Regions from separate parts of the Oceaniserpentilla sp. 4NH20-0058 genome, predicted to be linked through region 3. Evidence: predicted binding sites of a transcription regulator. Region 3 holds the regulator's gene; each other region holds the start of a gene.
What was found. Region 3 encodes PhoB, which activates phosphate uptake and scavenging genes when phosphate is short. Its sites were predicted from a motif close to TGTCATANNNNTGTCANA; they were not measured.
Positions count from the first base shown of each region.

Region 1: a site for PhoB is predicted at 6,330-6,347, ahead of ABWV45_RS08100 (sigma-54 dependent transcriptional regulator). Genes of this name have one in related genera too.
Region 2: a site for PhoB is predicted at 1,328-1,345, ahead of ABWV45_RS05430 (Na/Pi symporter). Genes of this name have one in related genera too.

Region 1 is NZ_BAABWE010000005.1:19,130-29,208, reverse strand. It holds gene fliF (flagellar basal-body MS-ring/collar protein FliF) at 1-1,229, opposite strand, end outside; gene fliE (flagellar hook-basal body complex protein FliE) at 1,277-1,672, opposite strand; gene ABWV45_RS08110 (sigma-54-dependent transcriptional regulator) at 1,819-3,216, opposite strand; gene ABWV45_RS08105 (sensor histidine kinase) at 3,203-4,417, opposite strand; gene ABWV45_RS08100 (sigma-54 dependent transcriptional regulator) at 4,610-6,082, opposite strand; gene fliS (flagellar export chaperone FliS) at 6,444-6,893, opposite strand; gene ABWV45_RS08090 (methyltransferase domain-containing protein) at 7,152-9,242, shown strand; gene ABWV45_RS08085 (CvfB family protein) at 9,649-10,079, opposite strand, start outside.
Region 2 is NZ_BAABWE010000003.1:39,849-49,927, forward strand. It holds gene ABWV45_RS05430 (Na/Pi symporter) at 1-1,140, opposite strand, end outside; gene ABWV45_RS05435 (hypothetical protein) at 1,410-2,297, shown strand; gene ABWV45_RS05440 (GGDEF domain-containing protein) at 2,344-3,417, opposite strand; gene glpK (glycerol kinase GlpK) at 3,473-4,951, opposite strand; gene ABWV45_RS05450 (methyl-accepting chemotaxis protein) at 5,084-6,631, shown strand; gene ABWV45_RS05455 (glycine cleavage system transcriptional repressor) at 6,694-7,206, shown strand; gene ABWV45_RS05460 (hypothetical protein) at 7,510-8,004, opposite strand; gene ABWV45_RS05465 (ATP-NAD kinase family protein) at 8,337-9,443, opposite strand; gene ABWV45_RS05470 (hypothetical protein) at 9,499-9,801, shown strand; gene ABWV45_RS05475 (pirin family protein) at 9,811-10,079, opposite strand, start outside.
Region 3 is NZ_BAABWE010000004.1:3,266-13,344, forward strand. It holds gene ABWV45_RS06640 (hypothetical protein) at 1-270, shown strand, start outside; gene ABWV45_RS06645 (response regulator) at 337-1,221, shown strand; gene phoR (phosphate regulon sensor histidine kinase PhoR) at 1,218-2,525, opposite strand; gene phoB (phosphate regulon transcriptional regulator PhoB) at 2,559-3,257, opposite strand; gene ubiA (4-hydroxybenzoate octaprenyltransferase) at 3,363-4,232, opposite strand; gene ABWV45_RS06665 (chorismate--pyruvate lyase family protein) at 4,269-4,802, opposite strand; gene ABWV45_RS06670 (rubredoxin) at 4,966-5,142, shown strand; gene ABWV45_RS06675 (FAD-dependent oxidoreductase) at 5,375-6,517, shown strand; gene ABWV45_RS06680 (HU family DNA-binding protein) at 6,547-6,822, shown strand; gene ABWV45_RS06685 (helicase) at 6,965-7,333, shown strand; gene ABWV45_RS06690 (dicarboxylate/amino acid:cation symporter) at 7,338-8,645, shown strand; gene ABWV45_RS06695 (hypothetical protein) at 8,647-9,456, shown strand; gene ABWV45_RS06700 (aminoacyl-tRNA deacylase and HDOD domain-containing protein) at 9,374-10,079, opposite strand, start outside.

The DNA of each region.
Region 1 (10,079 bases), on a different contig from region 3:
CGACTACGATCATTCACCGCAACCGAGACGGTAACGCGGCGTACTTTGCCTACCTGATGCTGAGTATGGCTCAAAGTTCGATCAACTTCATAGTTTCTTGTGGCTTCACTTCGACGCTCAAGCGGCTGACCTGTTCCGTCAGCACCAGCTCCAGCCACCTCTGGAGCCTCAGCGGCCCCTGGTGGCTGATTTGACAATGCTCCAGGCACTCCACCATCTGGTTTGTTTATGCTTTCTTCGTCTAATGTCTGCTCGCTTCGTAATGCGATTAAGTCTGGGTTATATAGTTCTTGTGTTTGTTCGACTGCGGTAAAATCTAAGTCGGCTGTGACTTCTGCTTGAAAATTCTCAACGCCCAAGACAGGTTCTAAAATGCGTTGCACACGTGATGATAGGTTGTCTTCAAGTTTGCGGGTAAATTGGTATTGTTTAGCCGCTAGGATATCTTCGTTTGTTTTGTCATCCTTGCTGAGTAAATTCCCTTTTTGATCAACTAATGTGACGTTTTCAACAGGTAATTGTGGAATACTGCTGGCCACCAAATTGATGATGGCCTCGGCTTGTGCTTCTTTTAATCCTTTCCCGCCATATATTTCTAGAAATACAGAAGCCCTAGGTTCTCGATCATCCCTAACAAAGACAGATTGTTTAGGTAAGGCTAAGTGAACACGTGCATTTCTAACACTTTGTAAACTAGAGATGGTTCTAGCAAGTTCCCCTTCTAAGCCACGGCGATAGCGCGCACTTTCTATAAATTGACTGGTGCCCAAGCCCTGTTCTTTATCAAGTAACTCTAAGCCTATGGTATCTTCAACTTCGGCTAATACCGGTGCCAATGCAAGACGTGCTTCATGAATATCTTCTTCCGGAACGGTAACAATACCTGTGGTGGGATTAATGCGATAATCGAGCCCTGATTCATCTAATATGTGAAGTATTTCTTTAGCGTTAAAATCTTCTAGATTGCTGATTAAGGGACGGTATAGTGTTTCTTGTGACCAAATTACAACCCCTATTCCTAACGCCAGTAATCCCGCAAACCCCATCAGTAGTGCAATTTGACGTACGATTGTGAGCTTATTAAAGCCCATCATAATAGGGTTTATTTCACTGGCATCCATTGCATCTGGCAGAGTCTCATTGAAAGAATCGGCAGTTCCCTCGGCATTAGGGTCCGATTCCATTGGCAGGCTTCGTCCTGCTTCTGCCGGTACGTTCTCTGTGGCCATGTTAGATAACCTTAACTGCGTAGACGAATGAATTATTCAACATATTATTAAACAGGCATATTCATGATGTCTTTATATGCTTCGACCAGTTTGTTTCGCACTTCCTTCATTGCGTCAAAGGAAACACTGGCTTTTTGCGCGGCAATCATTACCTCTGGTAAGTCCACCATAGGGTCACCTTTTTCAAACCGTGTGCGTAATTCAGAGCTTTGCATTTGCTGCTCATTAACATTATTAATGGCGTTGCCAAACATGGTTTGAAAGTCAGGGACATTGGGATCAGCTTCGATATTTGGGTAATTAGCGCTTTGATTTTGCAGTTTATCTACTTCTTGCGCTAAACGATCCGCTGCTGAAGTAGGCACTTCATTGGGGGATTTTATTTGAGAGCGCACCTCTCGTAATTGTGAAAGTACGCTATTAATATCTGCACGATCAACCATATATACCTCGATAAACCCAATCGTAAGCCAATTAAATGCCACTGGGAGGTGGCTTCTGTGCCCTACTTACTTAAAAGACGTCTTCCTGACATTTTTTAATTACTGTTCGTATTATTTGCATAACATAGGCCAATTCCATATTTCGCCTAAGTTAGTAATTGCCTTTGTATATCAATTCCTTGTTCGCGCATTTTGGCCATTTTGTATCTTAGGGTTCTGGGGCTGATGCCTAACTTTTCAGCGGCTCGTTTTTTATTTTTTTCATGTTTCAAAGCATCCAAAATCAATGTGTATTCGGTTTGCTTTAAATTATCTCCTAAGGCATCTTGTGGTACTGATTCAACCAATGATTCACTGGGCACTTCCATATCCAAACCTGAAAAATGGCTAGGCACATGAGTGTTGCTCATGGGCTCCATATTCAAAACAATGTCACTTGCCGTAATACTATGGCCAGTTTGAATAATCAGCGCTCGCTGGATAACATTATCAAGTTCACGCACATTACCGGGCCAATTATGTTGTTGTAATTTATACTGGGCACTTTCATCAAATATTAACGTGGGCTTATTTTGCTTTTTGCAATGCTTAGTTAGCAGGCGTTCAGCGATTGGCAATAGATCTTGAGGGCGTTGACGCAGCGACTTCCACTGTAATGGGAAAACGCTTAGTCTGTAATATAGGTCTTCACGAAATTTTTTCTCACTGACATATTCTAATAAATTACGGTTGGTAGTAGCTAAAATTCTCACGTCCAATGGAATGGTTTTTCGCCCACCGAGACGCTCAACTTCACGCTCTTGCAGGACTCTTAATATTTTTGCTTGCAAGCCAATTTCCATCTCACTAATTTCATCAAGTAATAAGGTGCCACCTTGAGCTTGCTCAAACTTGCCCGGCATGCTGTTATAAGCACCAGTAAAAGCACCTTTCTCATAACCAAACAATGTGGATTCCAACATATTTTCTGGAATAGCTGCACAGTTTATTGCAATAAATGGCCCTGACTTCCTTGGACTATTTTGATGAATATAACGTGCTAATACTTCTTTACCTGTTCCACTTTCACCACTAATTAATACAGTTGCTTCGCTATCTGCCACTTGTTTTGCTAATTTTAAAAGTGCTTTACTTGATGGGTCTTGGGCTACTGGGTCATTGCTACTTCCAGCGTCACCATTTTGATTACGGAATTGATTGACGGTTTCCACTAACACATTAACTTCAAATGGCTTAACAAGATAATCCATTGCCCCTTGCTGAATAGCCTGTACTGCTTTTTCTACCTCTCCGAAAGCAGTCATAAGTACCATAGGGGTAGTAGGATATTGGCTTTTTACGTGATTAAGTAAATCAAAACCCGACAATGCTCCCATGCTGATATCTGATAGCACCATGTCAACTGACTGGTTTTTTAACAACTCTATAGCCGATTCTGCACTATTGGCTTCCAGCGTTTTAATACCTTCTAATTGCAAGGTATCGACGATGGCTTCTCTTAATTGAGAATCATCTTCTACCACTAGCATCTTAAATAGTTTCATTATCCACCTCCTTATTAACTTCTTGATGGCTAATAGGCAATGCCATAACAAAACAAGCCCCCCCTTGTTCACGATTAAAGAAAGTTAATTTACCGTAATGGGCACGAACAACGGCATTAACAACAGGTAAGCCCAAACCCGTTCCATTACTTTTTGTTGTATAAAATGGCTCGGTAATTTTTTCACTAACATTGGCATTTAATCCTGGGCCGTTATCGCAAACCGATATGTACAAATAATTTTCTTTAACACAAATATGCACTTGAATTTTGGCTGAATCACAAAACTCTTCAGCTGCTTCTATCCCATTTGAAATCAGATTTTGAATTGCTCCGATTAAACTTTCTTCATGGCACTGAATTTGGCTATCCGAGTATTCACTTGATATATCAATTTCTGCCTGATATTGCTTATGCAAGATATTTTTTGCCTCCATAACCAGCTGAATTAAATCTTGTTGATTAATTCGTTGGTTTAAAGGCGCACTGCCACGAGCAAATATGAGCATATCGCGTACTTGTGCCTCTATATTTTTTAACTGGCGACCCAATTTTTTAGAAAACTTAATGCGAGTTTCACTTTCCAAGTTATCGTTAGCTAAATGTTGGCTATACAACATAGCTCCCGCTAATGGTGTTCTCACTTGATGGGCAAGGCTAGCCACCATTTTTCCCATGGCCATGAGCCTTTGGTGACGAGCCAGTTTTGCCTGTAATTCCCGTGTTTCTGTTTGGTCTGTCATTAAAACAATTTGACCTGGCTCATTTTCTAAACTGGAAGTTTGGATACTTAAACGTCGACCATTTATTAATGATACTTCGTGTCCATCGTCTTCTCTTGGTCGAAAATACTGACTAATAACACTACGCCATAACTGACCTTGCAAACCATCATGATTTAACATTGAGTGTGCAGCACGATTACTTTCTTGCACTCGCCCATTTCCATCTAACACAACAACGCCACCTGGTAATAACTGAAGCAAACTATGTAATCGGTCCGCTAGGCGTTCTTTTTCTTTGAGTTCTTTAATACGTGCAGCACTGACCTCAGCCAGTTCACCGGATAATGTATGCACTTGATTTTCAAGTTTGCTATAACTATCGGTTAGTTCTTTTGACATTTGATTGAATAATTCAAATGCTTGACGCAAACCCTCTTTGGGCTGGACTTCTTGGGGGATCTCAATATAAGCCGTCATATACTTCACACCTAAAGTCGATCATTGAGCCAAATTAATGGCTAATAGGAATAACTATAGGGTTAATGGCAAATAGTGTGCCGTCTTATTTTTTTATAATTAGATAGTATATAAATGACATATCACGTTAGAAGTAATGAGATTATAAGGGGGGATTAGAGGCAAAAAAAAAGCCCTTTCGGGCTTTATAAATTATTCATCAAGTTCTTCGGCGTGTTCTTTTTCTTTTCGTTGTAAGCCATATTTACGCATCTTTTCGACTAAAGTCGTTCTTCGTATGCGTAATTTTTCAGCTGCTCGCGCCACTACACCGCACGCATCATCTAATGCTTGCTGAATTAAGGAGCGTTCTAGGTTGGTTAAGTAATCTTTTAAATCTATTCCGTTAACCGGTAGCAATGCAGGTGTATCTAAACCAACAAGGCCCGGCTCACTTGGTAAGATAACAGGCTCTTGCATACGGCTTTCATCTTCATCTCCGTCATCTACATGGCAGAATTTTTTCGGTAATTCCGGAATCCCTATTACACCATAAGGATGTAAGATAGCTAACCGCTCAACAAGGTTCGCTAACTCACGAACATTACCATGCCAATCATGTCGACATAGGGACATGATTGCAGCACTATTAAAACGAATAGAGCCGCGTTTTTCATTTTCCATCCGCGAAATTAATTCATTAAGTAATAGAGGAATATCTTCTCTGCGATCACGCAATGCTGGCATTTCTACTGGAAATACATTTAAACGATAATACAAGTCTTCGCGAAAAGTCTCATCTGCCACCATGGCATCTAAGTCTTTATGGGTGGCGGCTATGATTCGCACATCGGTATGCAACGTTTTTGTTCCACCCACTCTTTCGTAAGTGCGTTCTTGCAATACACGTAATAATTTCACCTGCATATTTAAAGGAAGGTCGCCTATTTCATCTAAAAATAGTGTTCCACCTTCCGCCATTTCAAAGCGACCGCTTCGTGATGTAATGGCCCCTGTAAATGCACCTTTTTCATGACCAAATAATTCACTTTCAATTAATTCATTTGGAATAGCCCCACAATTTACAGGGACAAAGGGCGCATCTCTACGAGTACTGTGATAATGAAGGTTACGCGCAACAACTTCTTTACCTGTTCCACTTTCCCCTGTAATTAAAACGGTGACGCTTTTGTCCGCCACTTGATGCATGAGTTCTCGGACATATTGAATTTGGCGGCTTGTTCCAACAAGTGAACGAAATAGCTGAACAGGGCGACGTTCTCCTCGCACTCTGTTTTGCGAAAAGTGTTCACGGTATATTTGCGCCCGATGCAAACTATCTAATAATTTATTATAACTTGGTGGGGTTTTAACTTGCGAAATAATACTTCTGCGAACATCATCGGAAAGCTCTGAAGGTAGATCTTGATCCCCGATGTAAATGATTGGCATTCCCTTATCCCATTCATTTATTTCATTAAATAAACTGGATAATGTTTTTTTATTTGAGTCACCAACTAAAAAGGCAACTATACGACTAGGATCATCATTCCCCTCGACGACTTCTCGCCAATTTGCAGTAGCACTACTAAATGATTCTTCGCCCAAAAAATCTAATAAAACGCGCATGTCATGTTGACGTTGCTCGTTATCATCCACCAACAGGACTTTAATTTCTCGCCACATGGTGCACCTTTTCCTTGAGTTTTTTCATCATTTTAAAGCCGATTTATCGTCGATAATTTGACTAGTTAGTACTAGTAAAGTCGATGTGCTTGATTAGGTCAAATAAATGACGAAAAATAGTCTTATTATTTTTTTTATTGAATCAATTAAAGCAAAATGTTCTTTGCTTTATTGACATAGTTCATTTGTGACAAAATTTCTATCACCTGTAAACCCCTTTTTATTAATTTTTTTCTAGAAACTCAACTGTCATATAAGTGTAACGATTAGTTTTTAAAAAAAATCTTAGAGGGAATCTATATAAAATCAAAAAAGGGCCTTAATTAGACCCTTTAAGTTGGCTGTATTCATCTAAACAAAATTAAACCGATAAATGACTACTTTGCACGCTTGTATCGATTTTCCCCTGACCTTTAATATCTTCATAGCTGGCTCGTATACCTTCCCAGCCTGATTTTATTTCTGACAACAGCCCCATTACTTCATTGATTATCTCTGCATCATTATTGCTATTAGCCTCAAAAAGGCGCCTAGACATATAATCATATAACCTTTCTAGGTTTGCACTGATTTCACCACCACGCTCATGATCAAGGGATTCTTGTAACGCACAGATGATATCTATGGCCCGACCTATCTTTTCATTTTTTGCGGCAAAGTCTTTTTTCTCGATATAGTTTTTAGCCATGGATAATCGAGTTAAAGCACCTTCTAGTAGTAGTTGAATCAATTTATGGGGGTCTGCTTCCATGACCTCCGTTTGCAAACTGACTTGACTGTATTCCTTTGCGCCTTTTGTATACATACTCATTGCCTCCGGTTACTTCTATTATGTAAACGGCTACTCATTCAATTTCTTTAATAATAAATTTAGTTTGTGTGTGTTTTTACCTCCTCCCCACTAAAAAAGCGGATGACATCCTTAAATCAAGCGGCAATCACTTGCCTAAAAAAAACCTAAAATTAACGTAAGCTATTGATTTTATTGTGATTTTATATATGGCACAAGCTGTGCTTGTAGCTAAGCATCATTTTCATCGCTTTAAATTAGGAGCGAAAGGATTGAGCTATGGCTTTAAGTAATCAGACTTCTGACAAACCATTACAGAAGATTAGCAAACACGCACTTAAGCAATTATCTGAATTAAAAAAACAAGCATTTGTTTTATTTAATGACTCTGTGTCTTCTCATGAGGACCCTGTTCGCTCAGAGTCATTACAACAAGCCAGATCAATCATTAAACAGGCACTGGAACTTTATTCCGCTGAGACGGAGTGCTTAAACCTATTAACCCGAATTGAGCTTGAATCAGGTCAGTTTGAGCTAGCACAAGCATATATCAAACAAGCTTTAGTGTTAGAGCCAGAAAATGCTGGCTATTGGTATAGCGCAGGGCATGTAGCCCTTGCATTGCACGACCTTGAATATGCTGAAAAGGCGTTCAGAAAAGCGATTGAGCTTGCACCTAAACAAACACGAGCAGATGTCAGTTTAGCCTATACCATTGCCGAACAAGGTCGTCAGATTGAGGCTTTTCAGCTTTATCGCCAGCTTGTAAAAACGCAAACTCAAGATATACAGGTAAAAAGTCGATTATTAGAAAGCGCTAAAGGCTTAGTGGCTGATTATTATGATAAAGAGCTTGAGCAAGACCTCATTACCTACTTGTCATGGGATGACGTCAACTTAGATAATTTGTCACATCTTTGTTGCAGCGTACTAATATTTAAATTTCAGCTGAATCATCAGGGTAGCGCAGCCTCGTTTAATGATATGGCAAGCTGCACCTTATTATTAGATACACTCAGAAAAACCATCATAAAAAATGAGTTACTTGAAAAATTAATCATTGCCATTCGACAAGAACTTTTGACTCATGCAAGTAAAAAAGGTCGATTAATTAATCAATACATTCCGTTATGTGAAGCCATCTGCCAATATCAGATTAAGAATGAGTTCCTGTTGCCTTATTCTGAAGCAGAACGCTCTATGATTTTGGCTTTGAAAAACATGGTGGACCAATCATTAGAATTATCAGGATGCACGCCAACTGATATTTCTGGTGCACTGATGTTGTTTTCTATGTATGAATCTTGGTACTCATTAGGGCAATATAAAACCTTATTTTCTTTTTCTGATGATAGTTGGCCTGCTATTAGTTTTGAAATTAAGCTTGCTCATGACAGCTTACTCTATGAAAAACAACATGAATTTAAATCATTGACTAAAATGCCATCAGTCGATCACCACAAAGTAAAAGGGCAGTATGAACGCTTCCCCTACCCTAGGTGGCAAAGTTTAGACAACAGAAACATGACCAATTACGGACGTGCTCTTCAGCATGAATTTCCGTGGATTAATATTCCTGAAAAATTATTAACTCAACCATTAGATATATTGGTGGCAGGCTGTGGCACGGGAAGACATGCACTGAATGTAGCCAAATACTTTTATCAAGCCAATGTTACGGCTATCGATATTAGTCAAACTAGTTTAGATTATGCTTATAAAAAATCCGCAGAGTTTGGTATCGATAATATCGATTTCTATTTAGCTGATTTAACTCGACTAGGAAAACAACAAAATGCATTTGATATTATTGAATGTTCCGGGGTATTACACCATATCCCACAATATCATTGTGCTCTTGAAAACTTACTAATGAATTTAAAACCCAATGGCTTTATGAAGCTATCTTTATATAGTCAGCGGGCGCGTCAATCCGTTTATGATATTAGGGATCAATACAAACATGGCGGCATTGAAAATAATGAGCAAGATATTCGTATCTTACGTCATGTCATTTTCTCAGAGAATAAAATCAAAAATAAACACTTAATCACTGAGTCAAATGACTTTTATAGTATGAGTGGGGTGGTAGATTTATTGCTTCATGAATTTGAAGTTGGCTTTACGCCTAAAACCATTAAAACTCTATGTTCCCATCATCAATTAACATTTTTAGGATTTTCAAGTTTAGACAATATGCTTAAACAAGCTTTTAAAGATTTTATTGGTGAAAATTATAACTTTTGCGATTTAGATCAATGGGAAGATTACGAGAAATCACACCCAGAAACCTTCAGTAATATGTACCAATTTTATTGCCAGTACCAACCTCAATTAGCTTTAAAGCCACTTAAAAAGCCCCATGAATAAGGATACTCATGGGGCTGTTATTCAAGTCATTAATAGGCGATGTTATCTAGGTGACCCCATATCTAGCCACTTTGCAATCATCTTTCGCTTTTTTATGAAGCTGGAGGCCGCTTTAATTTCCCTGGCAATGATGATTTATAGGTTTTCATTAACGGAAAACTCGCCATTGATCTCGGCGGCATTCACTGTGTCGAATAAAAAGTAGTCTATTTAGATGATATTGCCGATGAACTATGTATTGAGCTAGGTAACAGTTATTCATTCGATTTATTTTTTGCCGTACGGCATTTAGTCCAGTCTAATTTCCAATTTCAAGCCACGTTTGAGCTGCAGTGTTTATAAGCAATCAAATTATTCAGACATAAAAAAACACAAACCTTGGTTTGCGTTTTTTTATATGGTTAATTTACTCAGCTAAGTAAATGCCATCTTTTTCGATTCGAATCAGCCTTTGTTTATATAGCGTCCCTATGGCCTGCTTGAAACTGTTTTTACTGCACTTGAACATTTTTTTAATGTCGTCAGGTGCGCTTTTATCGCTTAACGGAATAAAACCTTCTTTTGCTTGCAATGCTTCCAACACCTCACCAGCTAAGCCTTCTACGCGGGCAAAACCTGGCTTTTGAATAATAATTTCAATTTTTTGATCTTCGCGCACACGCTTAATATGAGCTTGCAGTTTATCTCCACGGTTAAGTGGCTGAAATACATCCGAGTGATAAATCAATCCCCAGTAAGTTCCATCTACAATTACTTTAATACCCAAATCAGTTTTAGGGCCAACAACTATGCTGACTTCTTCTGCTGTTTTATAGGCATTTGTTTCATCAGTATCGT
Region 2 (10,079 bases), on a different contig from region 3:
AATAAACACGCAAAGCCCTGGTATCAAAAAGAATACACTCAAGACATACAATGCGGCTAATGAATGGCGCTGCGTTGCTACTTCTGCTAAACGCTCGGCGGCTTGTAATGGTATATTCCGTAGGAACGGTGTGCCATAAATTAACAACACTCCTGATAGATTATACAACAAATGTACGATGGCGATTTGCAAACCAACCACAGCACCAGGGCCAGAAAGCGCAGTTGATGCTAATAAGGCGGTAATAGTCGTACCCACATTAGCTCCAAGAGTAAATGGGTAAATGTCTTTTGGCTTGAACACTCCTGAACCCACCAAAGGAATCATTAAACTTGTTGTAGTTGAAGACGACTGAACTAAAACTGTCACCACCGCACCACTGGCAATGCCAGAAACAGGCCCACGGCCAATAGCACCATGTAAAATTGCTTTTGCGCGGCCTACCATCAAACCTTTAAGTACACGGCCAATAACGGTTATAGAGATAAAGATCAAAATAACACCAATGGCGATTAACGCGATAGCTGCAAACTTCTCAGGCATTACACCTAACCATGACTTCACTTCACCAATAACCGGCTTGGTGATCGGTTTAATGAAGTTAAGCCCTTTCATGCTCATGGAGTCAGCATTAATCAGGTGAGTAGACAACCATGAACTGGCCTTTTCTAACCAGCCAAACATAATCTCCAGTGGTAAGAAAATAGCGACACACATTAAGTTAAAAAAGTCATGAACTGTAGCAGCAGCAAAAGCTCTGCGGAATTCAGACTTTTTGCGAACGTGTCCTAAACTTACCAAAGTATTAGTAATGGTCGTACCGATATTGGCACCCATGATCATTGGAATAGCAATCGAGATTGGTAAGCCACCCGCTACCAGACCAACAATCACTGATGTAACGGTACTGGAACTTTGCACAAGAGCCGTAGCTAATGTACCAATTAGAAGCGCGAGGAAAGGATTGGTCGCAAATTCAAAAAGCTCTCGAGCCCCTTCGGAGCCACCAGAAGCCCATTTAAAGCCGGAGCCTACCATGCCTACAGACAGTAATATGGCGTAAACACCCGCCAATAGAATCAACCAACTTAAAAAGCGGTTTTGTGTTTTCGAGGTCATTTGTTCAGCAGTTTCAGTCATGCTAGAACCCTATGGAAAAATTTCGCGCAAGTTTAACACTGCCATCCTATTAGTACAGTTCTAAAGACTGAGAAATTGATATTAAAGATAAAAAAAACGCCTCAGACACCTATAAAATTTAGAGGGCTCGCACAAAAAATCTGCCTTAGCAAAGCCAACTGTACACAATACAACCAAACCTAACTAGAAAGACCGTTTTATGACATATATACAGTGTTATCAGATGGGACTAAATTGAAGAAAAGTCGTTCTCGGTCGATAGCATTATCATGAGGCTCTTATCACTTCTCATGTTGAATTTATTGGCTTTTCCGTGTGCTGCAGAGTACGCGGGGCTTTATAGCGCCAATTTGAATCAGCAGCACAACTACATGGGGCAAAATATAACCTCAGAGCAACTAGCCTATGGCGCTGAGGCAAACTTACAAGCTCAGCGCTTCAAGCCAGCAGGCTGGATGGCACGAGGCCCAAGATTCGATGTGCTATACAGTGCCCAATCCTTATCTATTGATGCACACATAAATATCTATCAAAGCCATCTACATCAAGGGTTTTGGTTTCAATTTGATTGGAGTAAAAGTGAGTTCAGTGGCGAAATTTCAAGCAACAATATTTACCTCAATGAGTCAGGTGCTGCCAGCTCAATCACCCAAGGAGATGTAATAACCAGTAATCGTGATACTCAAACAAGTCATATTTACTGGTATGAGAGTCTAAAAGAAGAAGGGCCAATCAATACGGCGGGCCTATTTTATACGCAAGAAGCTACCCCAGCAAAAAGCACACTGAGCAATACAAATGCGAATATTTTTGATGGTTATTTCTCTGGATTTGGTTTTACTATTGGACGCATAAAAGACGATAAAGGTCTGAATTTTCAATGGCGCCTAACACTGGCTCAATTGGACTCAGGTTTTAGTAATCGAGTCACCAACCACAGAGCTCTTTCAAGTTTAGAAAGCACTGTTTATAAGTTTGGCATCCAACTACATTGGCATTATCGGTATTATCTAAGCCCTTACTGGTATGTGGTTCCCAGCACTCATTTACAATACAACATACTCATGCAAACCCAGTTAAACCCAGAGTTTGTCGAACACGATGCACTAGGTTATTTGCAATACAGCATGGGAGTCTCTTTACGGCGTTATTTTTAATTAATGAATGAATGAATTCAAACTCTAGCTTCGCTCGATGGCCATTCTATTGAATTTCAATTCGATCTCGACCGTTATTCTTCGCTTTATATAACAAACTATCGGCTAGCTCTAACGTTGACTCTATAGATTCATGGGGAGTATATTGGACAATACCAGCCGAAAAAGAGAACTCAAGTCCTGAAGCCTCGGCAAAGTGCATAGCACGCCATTTATTGGCCATTCTTTTACACGCACCTAGGGCATTCTCTAATTGCGTATCCGCCAGCACTAATACAAATTCTTCGCCTCCTAAGCGAGCCCCGACATCCACCTCTCGAAGAGAGCTACGAATTAAACCTGCAAAAGCAGAAAGCACTTTATCCCCAAATGCATGCCCATACTGATCATTCACTTTTTTAAAGTGATCTAAATCGATATAACACACCACAAACTGGTAGTGACTCCGATTAGCCAGAGCTTTTTGTTGATTCAACACCTGCATCAAGTATCGACGGTTATATAAACCTGTTAATTCATCCGTAATGGCAAGCTCTTCTATGCGTGAAACCGCCCCTTTTAATTCCCTGTGGCGATCATTGAGACTTTGCCGCAACGTACTGAATTCATTCCCCATGAGTAAAAAACCACATAGCGTAAAACCAAAACCCAAAAACAAAAAACACTCTTCATAAAAGTCCAATGTTTCTGGGCGGGTTTGATAAACCCAAAAATGAGAAAACAAATAACACGCTAAAATAAAAAAACTGAACCCATAAAAACCACGAATGGATAACTTAAATGCACCAAACGACATAACTAATAAATAACCCATCATCATCAATGGACGAATGCCGTCAATGTTGGCCATTAACACACTGATCCACAGTGTCACCCAAGTCATTTGTTGCAAAGTCAAACTGGCATCTTTGAATCTAAGGTTAACGTGACAAGCAATAATCAACACAAATAGGCCGTGGCCTATCCACATTACGAAAGTAAAAATAAGAACAAGACTATGAGACAGGACAAAATAACCAAAATGCGATGCAAGCAGGCAAGTAAGTAAGAGTGACAACACACCAAGATTTGATAAAACAGACCGCCTAAGACGCAAGGCCTGCTTTTGGGACTGCAACATTCTAATTCCTTGAAAGAGGCGAAATTCACCCTGTTATTTTTATTGGTGGGTCATCTTACTCACTTGTGCGCACTCTTGATACCGTATCTAACCAACCGTTATAAAGGACGCTTCTCTCATCGTCATTCATTAGCGGAGAAAACTGAGCTTGCTTTTGCCAAAGCTGACTTACTTCATCCATATCCTTATAAATGCCAGCACAAATACCTGCTAAGAACGCAGCACCTAATGCTGTGGTCTCAGTTACGGCTGGCCGCTCTATTGTCAGATCAAGAATGTCAGATAAGAACTGGACAACCCAATCATTCACCACCATGCCACCATCAACGCGCAAACGAGCAGGCATAGCTTGGTCTTTTTTCATGGCTTCTAATAAATCGCGAGTTTGATAACACACACTCTGTAAGCCAGCGGTGACAATCTCTGCAATACCTGTATCTCGCGTTAACCCCATGATAGCGCCACGAGCATTTGGGTCCCAATAAGGTGCCCCTAATCCTGTGAACGCTGGCACCAAGTAAACATGGTTATTCGCACCCACAGATTGAGCCATGTCAAGAGTCTCACTGGCATGATCAATTAATTTTAAACAGTCTCGAATCCATTGAATAGTGGCCCCTGCCATGAAAATACTGCCCTCTAGGGCGTAATGGGTCACATCACCAATTTGATAAGCCACTGTGGTTAATAAACGATGCTGACTTTTTCTTGGAGTATTACCCGTATTTAAAATTAAGAAGCAACCTGTTCCATAGGTGCTTTTAGCCATACCCTCTTCAAAACATGCCTGCCCAATTAAAGCTGCTTGCTGATCCCCTGCCATGCCTCCAACTAAAACCGCTTCGCCTAGTATTTCTGGTTTAGTAAATCCAAACTGGCAACAAGAAGGTTCAATAGTTGGAAGTATTGAGGCTGGCACATCAAATAACGCCAACAATTCATGATCCCATGAAAGCGTATGGATATTACACAGCAACGTACGTGATGCATTGGTGACATCCGTTTTATGCTCACCCGTTAGGTGCCATAAAATAAATGTATCAATGGTGCCAAACGCTAAATCACCGCTCTCGGCTTTTTCTTTAGCTTGTGGAACGTGATCCAAAATCCATTTGATTTTACTGGCTGAAAAATAAGGATCTAACAAAAGGCCCGTTTTATCGTTGATCAGCGTCTCATAACCTTGATTTTTTAACTCACTACAAAAATCTGCGGTACGCCTGTCTTGCCAAACTATGGCCTTGTATACCGGCTTACCCGTTTGCTTGTCCCACAAAATAGTGGTTTCTCGTTGATTGGTAATACCAATACTTGCAATATCTTTGGCACTTAATTTGGCAGTCTCTATTGCTTGCTGACATACGCTTATCACTGTGGAAATGATTTCTTCAGGGTCGTGTTCAACCCAACCTAGGTTAGGGAAATACTGCAGAAACTCTTGCTGAGCCGTAGCCACTATTTGTCCAAGATCATTAAAGACAATAGCACGAGAACTAGTGGTACCTTGGTCAATAGAAAGTATGTACTGAGCCATAACTAACCTTAGAATATTGTTATTTTTGATATTGTTAGCACAATTATGCACCAATTTAACATGTTTCACTTTAGGAATTTTCGACTACCCTTAAAGAATAAGCCGTAACGGATTTAGCTCAAGTGTGTTCATATGAAAAAAAACCTGCCCATCACAAATAATGAACGCGTGTTAAAAAGCCACGAACGAATTATTTCTACTACGAACCTCAAAGGCAGTATTGAACATGTTAATCAAGACTTCTTAGACATTTCAGGCTTCACTGAAGACGAACTACTTAACAAAAACCACAACATAGTTCGTCACCCTGACATGCCACCTGCCGCATTTCAATTACTATGGGACTTCCTAAAACAGGGCAAACAATGGAAAGGAATCGTTAAAAATCGCTGCAAAAATGGCGATCATTATTGGGTTGACGCTTTTGTCACCCCCGTAAAAGAAAACGGCCAAGTGGTCGGTTATGAATCCGTGCGCTATAAAGCATCCAAAGAAAGAATCAACCGCGCCGAAAAGGTCTACCAAAGGATCAACAACGGTAAAACTGCCAAGCCCACCCATAACTTGATTCGTAAACTACCTATTGGGCAAATTTTCAGCGTCATGCTCGGTTTATCTGCTGTGGTTATCACTCATTTTTTCACACCAGCACTGGCCCTAATTCCGGTTATTGGCTTGGCTTTTTTACAAGGCAATACACTTCGTAATATGAAACTAGTACTGAAAAAAGCACGCAGTATTACCCATGACCCACTCGCCGCCTATATATTCACAGGACGAGACGACGACGCGGGGGAAATTCTCATGGCGTTCGAGCACATGCAAAGCCAAATCATTACGCTACGTGAACGCATTCAAGACACCTGCACGCCCATTAGGCAGGCCAGTAGCACCAGCCAAAAAGCCGCCGACAACAGCCTTGAAAAACTCACCGAACAATTGAATGCAGCTAATCTATTTGCAACCTCTTTTGAAGAAATCAATACTCAATTTGATTCTATTTCTCAATCTGTCACCCAAACCGCAGAGCAAACTCATAAAGCAGAGCAAGACACAAAGACCAGTGAAGAGCACATGGAAAAAACAAAATTAAGCCTAGATGCCATGGCACAAACCATTAACCAAGCCAGTGAAAACGTTAATAGCCTCGCACAGCATTCTGAGTCCATACACAGCTTTTTAGAGGTCATCCAAGCCATTGCAGAACAAACCAACTTGCTGGCGTTAAACGCAGCTATAGAAGCCGCTCGTGCAGGTGAGCAAGGCCGAGGATTTGCAGTAGTAGCCGATGAAGTAAGAACCTTAGCCAATCGAACCAGTGAATCAACAGAAGAGATTCGCCGCATCGTTGAATTACTAAGGCAAGGTGCCCAAAAGGCGACCTCAGTGATGGATCAATCTCGTGAACAAGCCTCAACCAATGCTGAGCAAATACAACTAACCCATGAGACACTTGAGCAAGTTAAACATAGCGTCCAAGCGATTAATCAACAAATGGCCAGTATAAGCAAAACCGTCAAAGAGCAACGCCAAGGGTCCAATGAAATCAATAAAAACATGGATGTTATTAGGCAAAGCGCTCAAGACAACACCGTCAGTGCCCAAGAAAGCCGAAAAGCCGCACTGGACGTGACAAATTTAATAGATGAACAATATAATATTATTGATCGATTCAGATAGCTTTTAACCTGTAAAAGCCTAAGTTATAGTGAACTAAATATAATTAGAAAAAAGGTAGCCCTGTGTCTTCATTTTTTATCATCAGCATCATGACGGACGACCGCCCTGGCATCGTCGACACTCTATCCGGATTAGTAAAAGATCACTCAGGTAACTGGCTAGAAAGCCGAATGACACAACTAGCTGGTAAATTTGCAGGCATCGTAAAAATTCAAATTAACGAAGCTAACATTGAAGAACTTCAAGCCGAGCTAAACAAACTAAAAAGCACTGGCTGGGTCATCAACACAGAACTTAGCAATCCGACCGCAGAAGACGCCACAGCAAACGCTAAAATCAGCATTATTGGTAATGACCGCCCCGGTATTGTAAAAGACGTAGCAAAAGCACTTTCTAGCCTCGCGGTGAACGTATTAGAGTTAAATACTCAGTTTGAAAGCGCAGCCATGAGCGCCGAGCCATTATTTAAAACCAAAGCCCGTGTGCATATCCCAACCAACGTTGATTTTGATGATGTGCGCGACGCTCTAGAGCAACTAAGCAACGAATTAATGGTGGAGATTAACCAGCTTTAATCACTCATATCAAAACGGCACAGATGAAATCCACCTGTGCCGTTCTTCTTCATTAGCCTCCTACCCCGAGTACTCAATAGCACCAAGCAACAATTCTTTTCTACAATCCGCACCAACCAACACCATTGATTATTAGAGATTTGACCGAGCTTTACCTATGTAGATAAAACTTGTGGATCTAGGAAGTTGAATACTTAAGGATGATACTTACCAATATAAAAATCAAAAACCTTTCTGGCTGGGTTAAAGTCATTGTTGCCCATGTGTATCATTTGAGTATTAAATGTCAATGTTACGCATTTTTTATATTCCAAGTTTTAAATTAAACCCGAAAGTATTTTCATTACCAAAGTCATATCGTCTTACAAATGGATACAAGTGTAGCTCACCTAATTTAATCAAAATGCCAACTTCGGGGTAGGTAACAACAGTATAGTTTTCTAGGCAGTCTCCTTCTTCTTCCTCCTCCAAGGTACAATTAAAGGTTCTACCCAAAAATAGGCCTATCCCAAAATATGGGTTTATGTATTTCTGATTTAAATGGTAATAACGAGACAAAGACATTCCACCAAATTTATCTTCTATTTCTTCATTATTTTTTCCTGTATATAACACAACACTAAATTTACTTGCCAGTCTATTTGACGACTCACCCATATAGGAAAGCTCCACGCCCGAGCGCTCTCCGCCATCCTCTTCAAATCCACCAATGTATGTAGAGCGATCTCTTTCATTGGAATTGACCAGTGCTATATTCGTCACAAACAATAAAACGCTAGAAATTATAAACTTTTTCATGATTCATACCTCCGTATAACGCTCACGGCGCAGGTAAAAGCGAGTGCGATAATGTGTTTTAAAATAATAGGGGCTCGCTATTTTAATTATTACTTCTGAAAGCTTATGAACCTAAAGTTTTTTTAAGCACTTACTAGATAAAAATCGAGCACTAAATTTTGATTATTTTGTTCCAAATCCCTCTCATTTCTTACAAAACAGAAAATATACTATTTTTCCATCTACCAGAATGACGGCAGCAGTTAGCGTATTCCTATCGATGATAACATCTATATTGCAGTGACAAATAATCAGTAAGATTAAGATAAAGCTAGAACTAACATTTTCACCTCTTACTGTATTGGATACAGCACTTTATCCTGATAACCCGTAATCACTTCAATGTGCCCTGCTAATGCTTTATCCAATTCCACATCAGAGGTGTCCGCAATTAAAGGTCGCCCTTCTAAGTGAGATAGTTTAGTTTTAGTGGATAGAATCATCAGGTTTTCACGCCCTACTTTTTTAATGACATCACTGCTTAATTGCTGGTTGCCACGACCAAATACATGGCCTTGCCCGCCAATAACACTCACAATGATTTTGGCTTGTGAATATTGGCTGAGCAATTCAAGAATGCTTTGTTCATTTAAATCTTGTGCTATGACATGTTCATTTACCATGGCATCCACACCTAACAAAGTATTAGGTAGATGCAAATATTCCATAAAGTGCTGAGTGGTTTTACCTGAGCCCACTAGATACAAAACATCAGGTTCTAATTCAGAAGTTAGATACGCAGCTAAATCATCTAGTACGAGTTCTTCTTGTTCGATTCCCCCTTGCTTTACTGACTGCACAAACTGCCCAGCTTGTGGCACTAACATCTCGCCATAAAGCTTTGCTTTCACTTGGTTATTACGAAACGCGTCTTCATCTATGTCACGCACATCTTGAGTACGTAAATCCACCAACTGACCTGTGACCAACAAGCGAATAACTTCGCCAGATGCACTTGGGGTAATACCATAAACCCCACTGTGAATTTTCACCCCAGCAGGGATACCCAGTACTGGGCACGCATCTTCAATCACAGAACAAACATCCCTTGCGGTTCCATCACCACCTGCAAAGACAATGAGATCCATGCCTAATTCTTTGAGTTTAAGGGCTGCATTTTTGGTGTCGTCTGCGCTGGTATGGCCAGCAGGTTCATATACCACCTTATGGGACCAGTCCATGACCTCAAGCACACTGGCACCCATCTCATTGGCACAGGTAAACACTTGAATTTGAGGTTTTAAGTCTTCTAGCACGCTTAACGCAGTACTTGTGCGTAAACCCGCTTTGGCCACAGCCCCCATAGAGAGTGCTTGCTCAGCCATATTATCACTGCCCTTTAACGCCACAGAGCCGCCTAACCCAGCTAAGGGATTTATGATTAAACCCAACTTAAACATGTTTTACCTTCATTTAGAGTTAGCCCAATGATACTGGATTTACGGGCATATGCGTATGCCCGATAAATGGTCTGGCTTACAAAAGCACTACAACATGTTACGAAAGCTTAGGCTGTTTGTAGATATATTGTTTGAGGACAATAAAAAGAAGAGAAGAATGACTGAAAATCAAACAGCATTACCAAGTACTGTAATAAGTGCCATATTTATATGTCTTTTGATTGGTACGCTCTATATAAGTAAACAAGTTGACCACTTTGCTGCCGTGGCCATTTTTCTTGTCTGTAGTTTGTTATTATTAAGTGATAGATTCAACAAAATAGATTTACGTAAAAAACGTAAAAACACCCATCTATAAACGCTATATTTAAGCTAATACTCCATTTTGATAATCCTGTATTGCCTGTTCAATTTCTTCATGCGTGTTCATCACAAAAGGTCCATAATTGGCTATGGATTCTTTGTGAGGTTTACCGTGTAAAACAAGTACTTTACCGCCATTGCTCGAACGTAATTGCAATTCACCTGAATCAGAGAATAGCCCCATTTGTGGCCGTTTAATTATTTGATCACCCGTATTGATCTCCCCTTCATAAACCATCACCACTAAATGGTGACCTTGTGGAATATCGTGGT
Region 3 (10,079 bases):
TTCAGACGGCCAGAGCACTTTGCCTATGAACGAGAAAGGCGCCTTGTGCGGCCAGTCTCAGCCTTAGATCAAAACAAAGAAGGGGTTGTATATAGCCGATTACCAAAAGGGGTCATAAAGGGAATATATCTAGGATTAGGCTGCGCCCCCAGCGTGATAGATACTATGCATTCATTAGTAACCCATGATTTACAGTTTAGAGGCGTAGGGCTTAAGCAGTTAGGGGTCAGCGAGACCCATTTAAGGCTGGTGGCAACCACCATCAAATAGCTATAGCGCCATGTTAGCGCTTAATCGTGTGCTAGGCTGATACTAAGGGTTTTATTGGGAGTGGCCATGAAGGCGCTGAATATATTAGTGGTAGATGATGCCACCTTCATCAGGGATCTGGTTAAAAAAGCCGTACGCGCCCAATTTCCAAATGCTCAAGTCGATGAAGCGGCAGATGGCCTTAAAGCACAAGCTAAAATGAAGTCTGGCACCTATCACGTTCTGCTATGTGACTGGGAAATGCCCAATATGAGCGGCCTTGAACTTTTACAGTGGATGCGTACCGAAGAGCGTTACGAAAAAGTCCCCTTTTTAATGATCACCAGCCGCTCAGAAAAGAGTCATATTGTTAAGGCGGTGGAAGCCGGGGTCAGTGATTATATTGGCAAACCATTTAGCAATGAGCAGCTTGGTACTAAATTAGCCAGATTAATCTACAAGTTTTATAAAGTTCGCCCATTACAGACCGCAAGACAGGCTCAGCAAGGCAGTGATAATGCTAGTTTGTTAACTGGCGGTGCAACACCAAAGCCAAAAGCCGCACCGAAGGCAGAAGGAACCGCCAGTTTATTAGCAGGCGCTGCGCCTTCGGCTCAGTTAGTTTCAAGTGCAAAAAAACCGAAAAAAGCCGCCAATAGAACCATGGCCTTGGCCCATGTGCGTACCGCAGATGGCCAAGAGCTAAGGTGCATTGTTAAAGACATTAATCTCAATGAAATGTTGCTGGTGGTTAAGCGCGAGCAAGGGGTGCCTAGGCTATTTGATCAAGTGGTGGTGGATATTGTCAGCAAAGAAGAAGACATAGTAGCGCGAGTGAATTGCTTTGTGTGTGCGGTCATCTCACCCGATAAACGTATCGATGCTGAGATGTTTAATATGCAGGTACGATACGAAGATGAGGACCCGGAAAAACTCGCGGCACTGTCTAAATTTGTAGCAAAAGTCCGTTAGCCGTTAATGACTTTTGCATTGGTCACTTTTCTAGAGGCAGGAAAGTGACAGGTAAAACAGCTTCCCTTACCCAATACACTACTGATATGCAGATGGCCATCGTGTCTTAACAGGGTGTGTTTCACAATGGCCAAACCTAAGCCTGTGCCCCCTGTATCGCTGTGACGACTAGGGTCAGCGCGATAAAAACGTTCAGTTAGTCTTGGAATGTGTTTATGGTCGATACCTAAACCATTGTCTTTTACTTCAAGGTGCAGACCTGTGGTGTCTTGCCACCATTTCACGTTTATTTCGCCACTAGCTGGGGTGTATTTCACCGCATTAAATATTAAATTACCAAAAGCACTGGATAGCTCAGTATCGGTACCGATTAAGCTTACATCTTCGCATTCGAGCAAAATGTTATGTTGTTTGTCGCCGCTTAGGGATTTTGCATCGGCTACTAATGCTGATAGTAAATTAGGTATGTTTACCTGAGTTTGATCCGGTGCATTACTGGTTTCTAAACGACTTAGCACTAATAAATCGTTGATTAAATTCTGCATGCGCTGACTTTGCTCATGCATTTGAGTGAGTGCTCGGCCCCAGCGGGCGGGTAGTGTCTCTTTGTATTCAATAAAGGTTTCTAAATAGCCAGATATGACGGTCAAAGGGGTGCGTAATTCATGGCTGGCATTGGCTACAAAGTCTTGGCGCATGGCCTCAAGTTGATGCAGGTGAGAAATGTCGCGACACACAATCAAGCGATCTTTACGGCCAAACAAGGTGATGTGAAATTGCAGTACTGCGTCATGGTTAATGGGGCTGGCCATTTCTAAAGGGGATTCATAGTGGGCCTTTTCAAAGTACGCTTTGAAATCAGGATTACGAACTAAATTGGTAATAGGTTGGCCTATGTCTTTGCTATTTTGCAAACCTAATAGGGCATTGGCAGCTTGATTCCACCACTCTAAATTACCATGGCTATCTACCATCAAAACCCCGTCTTTCAAGGCTGATGTGCTATCTTGAACCCGTTTAAGCATGGCTTTTAATTTGTTTTTAGACTTTTGATGGCGATGCTGTAGACGATACACATCATCAAAAATACTGCCCCATAACCCGTGACTGGTTGGGGGTTCATCTGCGCCGCGAGAAGTGAGCCACTGTTGAAGCTTATACAGCTGGTGTAAGTGCCATGTTAGGTACACAGCAAGGGTTAGCATGATGGCAAGTGTCAGCTTGTTGAAAAGCCAGCCAACGACAAACGCCAAGGCTAGGCTGAAAATTAAACGACGAATAGCTGAGCGCCAGTCATGCTTCATATAAGTACAACACCAAACAAATACAAATGAACGTTAAGAGGCCTTGGTAGAAAAACGATAGCCTGTACCACGAACGGTTTGGATTAAATGTTCAAATTCGTTACCTAAAGCTTTACGTAAGCGACGAATATGCACATCTACCGTGCGTTCTTCAACGTAAACATTACCACCCCAGACTTGGTCCAGCAATTGAGTTCGGCTATAAGCACGCTCTTGGTGGGTCATGAAAAACTGTAAAAGGCGATATTCAGTAGGGCCAATGTCCAGTGGTGCCTCGTTTGCACTAACACGGTGGCAAACAGGGTCTAAAATTAAACCTTCAACTGAGATTGGGTCTTCCATACCTTGTGGGGTACTGCGACGCAATACCGCTTTTAGGCGTGCCACTAACTCACGAGGTGAAAACGGCTTGGTGATGTAATCATCCGCACCGGCTTCTAGGCCCAAGATTTTATTATCTTCTTCGCCTTTGGCGGTTAGCATAATAATAGGGGTTTCGTTGGTGCGATCATCGCGCTTTAGGCGGCGGGCAAATTCTAAGCCGCTGGTACCTGGTAGCATCCAATCAAGTAGAACCATTTCTGGACTTTCATCGACGATAATACTGTATGCGTCTTGCGTGTTACTGGCTTCTAGGCACTCGTAACCGGCCATCTCTAAGGCCACGGCAATCATTTCGCGGATGGACGCTTCGTCATCTACGATGAGGATTTTTTTTCCCTGCTGCTTCATAGAGGTTGCTCTAAATTTCTAAATAATGACAAGCATATTACACAACGTAAGTATGACAGATATGTGACATAGCATAAGATGCATATCAATTAAGGCCGTAAGTTTTTATAAATAGTGTAAAAATAAGCCCGCAAACAAGGTGGCACCGACCCAATGATTGTGTAAAAACGCTTTAAAACACAAATCCCGATCTCGGTTTTTAGTTAAAAATTGATGGTAGACAAAAATACCGGCACTGATGGCAATGGCTAGATACAAAGGCCAAGTGGCGGCAATTTTAGAAGCGATCATTAACCAGCTAATTAGGGTGAATACCTGCAATACGCCAATCATCATGTTGTCGGCTTCGCCGAATAAAATAGCGGTACTTTTCACTCCAATTTTTAAGTCATCATCACGGTCTACCATGGCATATTGAGTGTCGTAAACCACAGTCCAAGTGACGGTGGCGGTATAAATCAGCCACACCACGTCGGGTAATGCATTCTGTTCAGCAGCAAACGCCATTGGCACTGCCCAAGCGAAGGCGGCACCCAGCACCACTTGTGGTAAGTGGGTGTAGCGTTTCATAAAGGGATAACAAAAAGCTAATGCTAAGCCCCCAAACGACAGATACAGGGTAAATTCATTGGTAAACAATACCAAGATGAAAGCACTGGAGCATAAGCCGGCAAAGAGGCCTAATGCTTGTTTTTCTGAAATGACTTTTTGGGCAAGAGGACGATGCTGAGTGCGTTTAACGTGGCCATCTAGGTGACGGTCGGCATAGTCGTTAATAACGCAACCTGCACTGCGCATGACAATCACACCTAAAATAAAAATCACCACATTGCTAATGCTTGGTCGCCCTTCGGCTGCAATCCACAACGCCCATAGGGTTGGCCACAACAGTAAATAAATACCAATGGGCTTATCCAAGCGCATGAGTTGAATATAAAACGGCAATTTAGGAAAGCGATCAGATAACCAATTCATTGTTGTACCACGTGTCGAAGTGGTGCCATTCTAACCTTAAACAGCTTTAACCTGTAGCAGGCTTGGCAGAAAGTACTCACAAACCAATAAGGGTTTGTGGTTCACATAAAATACGGAGCGTCTGGCCCATACGGGCTTTCCGTTTAAAAAGCCCCGTTTGATTTCAATGGGGCCGCGGCGCATATTTTTATGGGTAAATAAAAACTCACCTAACGGTTTTTGTTTGAGCGTGAGTAATTGGCGTTCATGGCCGGTTAATGTGCGTCTTGGGATAATGCTACGGGCAAAAATCTGTGGCTGCTGATCAATGAACAAGGCAACCTCACGTATATAGGCGTCTTGTCTTGAATTCATATGCAAGGCATTACTTTCAGAAAGCGTTGGGCTTGCAAAGCGGCGGTCAATCAAGGACAAACTGAAACGCCCCGGAGCCAGCTCTTTAAGATTTTGCGTAAGAGAACCTGCATCTAATAACCAATGACGCCAAGGGCCACTTACCACGCTATGAGGAATTGGAGAAAGGCCAATCCAAGGTTGTAACGCAAATTGAGGTGAAAGGGCTAACTGCATGCTGATGCCTTAAACAATATCCGCCGCACAATGGCCCAAACCCCATTGGAAATCAAGTTGCAAGGGACGGCACTGTGTGAATTTAGCTTAATAAGCATTGGATTAATTGTGTCGTTCGTCAGTTTTGGGTAAGGTTCGGCCCTTAAAAAGTTGGGAGGCTATCATGGCTCAAGATTATAAAAAGTGGCAATGTATTGTATGTGGTTGGATTTACGATGAAGCTGAAGGTTGCCCAGATGAAGGCCTAGAGGCGGGAACCCGTTGGGATGATATTCCTGAAGATTGGTTGTGCCCAGATTGCGGTGTTGGCAAAGATGATTTCGAGATGATCGAAATTTAAAATCCAAAGAAGCTACTTTACTTAACCTAGCTTTGTTAAAAAGAGTCTTGTAGTCGTTATGTATTAGTTATACACGCCTTCTATTGGACTCTTTTTGCCGGGCTAGATTATCGTCAGTCACGCTTCAAGCGACACTTCTAACTCGATAAACTGTATTATGGCTGGATAAATATTTGAGCGTTTTTCGTCTCACATCCAGCATTTTGCGTAATGAGATAATAAAGGCATCTTTATGACAGCTCCTCTTGTGATCATCGGAACCGGTTTAGCTGGTTATAACTTGGTAAAAGAATTTCGCAAAGCGGATGCCGAGCGTGCAGTGGTGATGATTACCGCTGATGATGGTCGTCAGTACTCTAAACCCATGTTAAGTACTGGTTTTAGTAAGGGCAAAAATGCCGATGGTTTAGCCATGAATGATGCGGGCGCCATGGCGGAACAGCTTAAGTGTGAGATTCGTACACATCAAACCATTACTGCGATTAACCCTGCGCAAAAGCAAGTAATGCTGGGGAATGAAGCTTTAGAATACAGTGACCTTGTGTTGACCCTAGGTGCAGAACCGTTTCAATTGCCAATTGATGGCGCTGAGTATTTGTATCACGTGAATGACCTGATGGATTATCAGCAATTTCATGCCGCCGTACAGGGCAAAAATCGTGTCTTAGTTCTCGGTGCTGGTCTTGTGGGCTGCGAATACGCACATGACTTAGGCAGTGCAGGTTATGAGGTGGATTTAGTTGCACCAGATGCTCAACCGTTATCGCGCTTATTGCCTCAGCCATGTGGCGAAGCGTTAATACCTGCTCTTGAGCAGCTAGGGGTGACGTTACATCTGGAAAAAGCGGTGACCTCGGTCGAAAAGCAAGGGGATCAGTATGCTGCTAATTTATCGGATGGCACTCAATTAACCGCCGATGTTATTTTAAGCGCAGTGGGTTTAAAGCCCCGTGTCGCGTTAGCTCAGTCAGCTGCATTAGAGGTGAATCGTGCAATCGTAGTAGATAGACACCTGCAAACTAGCGATGGAAATATTTATGCATTAGGTGACTGTGCTGAAGTGGATGGTTTGAATTTGCTTTATGTGTTGCCGTTGATGAATAGCGCTCGGGCCTTGGCTAAAACTCTAGCGGGTACACCCACTAAAGTAGTATATCCAGTGATGCCTGTTATGGTGAAAACCCCAACCTTGCCAATCGTAACCTGCCCTGCGGCGGAAAACGTCCAAGGTGAGTGGGAAATTCATGGTCAATCGCCACATTTTAAAGCACTTTTTAAGGACACAAGTGGTAATTTGCTTGGTTATGCCTTGACCGGTGACTGTGTTGCTGAAAAGATGGCTATGAACAAGAAACTGCCGGCTATGCTGGCGTAATAACAACAATAAGAAAGTCGGAACGTATTATGCGTAAACCTGAATTAGCTGCTTTTGTGGCAGACCAAGCGGACATCAGTAAAGATAAAGCCGCTGAAATCATTACTATTATTACTGACCAAATTACTGAGTCTCTACGTAAGAATGACCCTGTTAGCCTAGTGGGTTTTGGTAGCTTCGTGCAAAAACATCGTGCAGAGCGCCAAGGCAAAAACCCTCAAACCGGTGAAGCAATTACCATTAAAGCCAGTAACTCAGTTGGTTTTAAGCCGGGTAAAGCTCTTAAAGATGCGGTAAACAGCTAAACGCCCTCTTGCCCCGGCCTTGCTTCAAGTAGGGCCGAGCAATCCTTCCTTGATTGAAGCTTCCGATGACCATGGTATGATGCCGCGGCGCCTTTGTGCGCGTTACATTCTTATACTCATAAATTATTAATACGTGGCTCTCATGTTTAAGTTTAAATTCTTACTTTGGGTTATTGCCCAGTTATTGAAAAAGTCAGCGAAAAAAAATCCAGCCTGTGCGGAATATATTAAAGGTAAGGATTTAGTGTTTCAGATTCAAACTCAAAGTGGCAGTGGTCGTCACTACACGGTAAAAGATGGTAAGGTGAAATCTTCTTCGGGTTTAACTGAAGAACCTACATTTACTTTAACGTTCAAAGACCCTCAAGTGGCTATGAACATCTTAACCGCTAAAGATAAAAAAGCCTTTATGCTGGGTATTCAAAATAAAGACTTAGTAATCAGTGGTAATTTTGCTGAAGTGATGTGGTTCCAAGGGTTAACCAAATTTTTAAAACCAGGCAAAAAGTAATGCTATGAAACAGGCTCACGGGTTAACACAACAAATTCTCATGGCCATGGTGGCTGCAATCATATTAGGGGCGCTTGCTCAGTGGATGACTGGCCTGTCAACTTGGCTTGATACTGTCATTAATGAGTGGCTGGTGGGTGGCCTGTTTTTTATAGTGGGTAAAATATTTGTTGCTACCTTGAAGGTGTTAGTGGTGCCTTTGGTACTGGTGTCTCTGGTATGTGGTGCGGCTAGTTTAGGTTCAGGAAAACAGCTTGGACGCTTAGGTGGAAAAACCGTGGGTTTATATTTGTTTACCACGGCGGTAGCCATATCCATTGCCATGTTATTTGCTTTGCTATTTGAACCCGGCGTGGGTGCAAACCTAACCGCGCAAACCTCGGTGAACGTGAATCAGGCCAGCTCATTTGCACAGGTGATGATCGATATTTTCCCAAGCAATCCAATTTCCGCCATGGCTGAAGGTAAAATGCTGCAAATTATAGTTTTTGCATTGTTGTTAGGTATGGCGATTAATCATAGTGGTGAAGCCGGACAGCGCCTAAGACATAACTTTGAAGATTGGAACACGGTGATCTTAAAGCTGGTTACCATGTTAATGAAGCTTGCCCCTTATGGGGTATTTGCCTTGTTATTTACCTTATTTGCGAAGCAAGGTATTGGAGCTATTGCTGAATTATCCGTGTACTTTTTCACGGTTGTATTGGTATTGGCGATTCAAGCTTTGATTATTTATCCCTCGTTATTAGTTTCACTTTCACGATTAAGCCCAGTTACGTTTTTAAAGAAAATGCGCAATGTACAGTTATTTGCGTTTAGTACCTCTTCAAGTAATGCCACTTTGCCTGTCACTATGCGTACCGCGGAGCAACGTTTAGGTGTGGATAACAAGGTAGCATCATTTTGCTTGCCTCTTGGGGCCACATTAAACATGGATGGTACTGCCATCATGCAAGGAGTGGCGACTGTATTCATTGCACAGGCCTATGGCATTGATTTATCTGCTATGGATTTCCTTACTGTGATCGCCACAGCTACGCTTGCCTCTATTGGTACGGCGGGCGTACCCGGTGTGGGCTTGGTGATGCTCTCCATGGTACTGACTCAAGTGGGTTTACCAGTAGAAGGCATTGCGTTAATTATCGGTGTGGATCGTTTATTAGATATGATGCGTACAGCGGTGAATGTTACTGGTGATGCAACGGTTTCTTGTATTGTAGCGAAATCAGAAAAACAATTAGATGAGTCTGTGTTTAATGATCCTATCGCAGGGTTAGTTGAAGACGATGTGGATGCAGTAAAAGGTCATTAATATGCGTGGGTTGAGTGCGGTTTTATTGTGTTGTTTGTCCAGTTCGTTGTGGGCTGGCGTGGCGATGGAAAAACTAGAGTCTTTTTCGACACTGTTATCACCGTCTTGGAAAACCCTAAAACCCGCCTGTATGATGGCGCTTGAGCCAAACATTCAATCGCAGCTTAGCGCTAGAATAAATTTTTTAGACGGCAAACTCATCGCCAGTGATCTACTGCAAACACTGCAGCCATATGCTCAAGACAGTTCTGTGGCTTGGCAGTCTCCCTTGTGGGCGCAACAAAAAGTACTAGAAACTAACGCGTTAGCCCCTGAAAACCGTGAGCCATTTCGGGAATACTTTTTTAAGTTACAAGCCCAAACCCCAAATAAAGAGCGCGCACAATTGGTCAATGATATTCAGGCCATGTCGCTGGATTTGAATTTCACATTACGTAAAGAGCTGTGGAAAACCTGCCATGCGTTAGGTTTTAGTCAAGTGCCCGTTGAGCAAATGGAAACAGCGGTGGAACAACATTGGTTAGCTCAAAATAAAAAAGTGTGGGTACAACTCAAGCGTGAGTTATCAGCATTTTATTTTTATAGTTTTCGTCAAACGGGTAACGAGCAACTAAAAGGCTTTGCCAAGTTGGCTAAAGACGTGAAACCTTGGGTGAATCATACGTCATCGGCTGTTACTGAGTATTTTGTCCAGTTGCGCAGCCAGCTGGTAAATACACCGTTAGTGCTTATCCCTGATCCAGCTGCCGAGCCATTTCTTGAAGGTCGTCCTTGGCGTCCATCACCCTCTCAAGGGCTTCTTGCGCCATAGTCATATCCAAACCCAGTCGATGTATTATGGATTGGGGTATGGCTTCCAATGGTGAGTCGTTCATTTGTTGTTGGCGTAAAAGCCGTGAGGTTACAAACAAGAGGCCGCTTAATATGTGGTCCTCTCCTATGTAATTCGGTTCATTCTGGTAGCGAATTGCGCGACATACATCTTCAGGTAAATGCCATTGCTTCAATAAGCTAGAGCTTATTTGCTCACGGGTAATGTCCAATAAGTGTTGCTCAATAAAGTAGCGATTCACATTGGGGTTGGCATCTATATGGCGATTCACCATCAAAAAATGAGGTGGGAATACATGGCCCAAAATCAAATAACCAAAGTTATGCAGTAAACCGCTTAAATAGGCTAACCCTTGGCTTGGGCGGTTTTCTCTGGGCAATGTTTTGCATAGTTCGGCCATGAGTGCTGCACAGTAAACACTTTGCTGCCAATAAGGCAGATACCCTCGTGGGCCCGCTTTAGGCACACTAAGAGTGCGCCCTAAGGACAACCCCAGCGCAAGATTAATGACTAAATCAAACCCTAAAACACGAATCACGGCCTCTTGGATATTGGTGATGGAACCGCTGACACCATAATAGGGACTATTAGCCCAACTAATT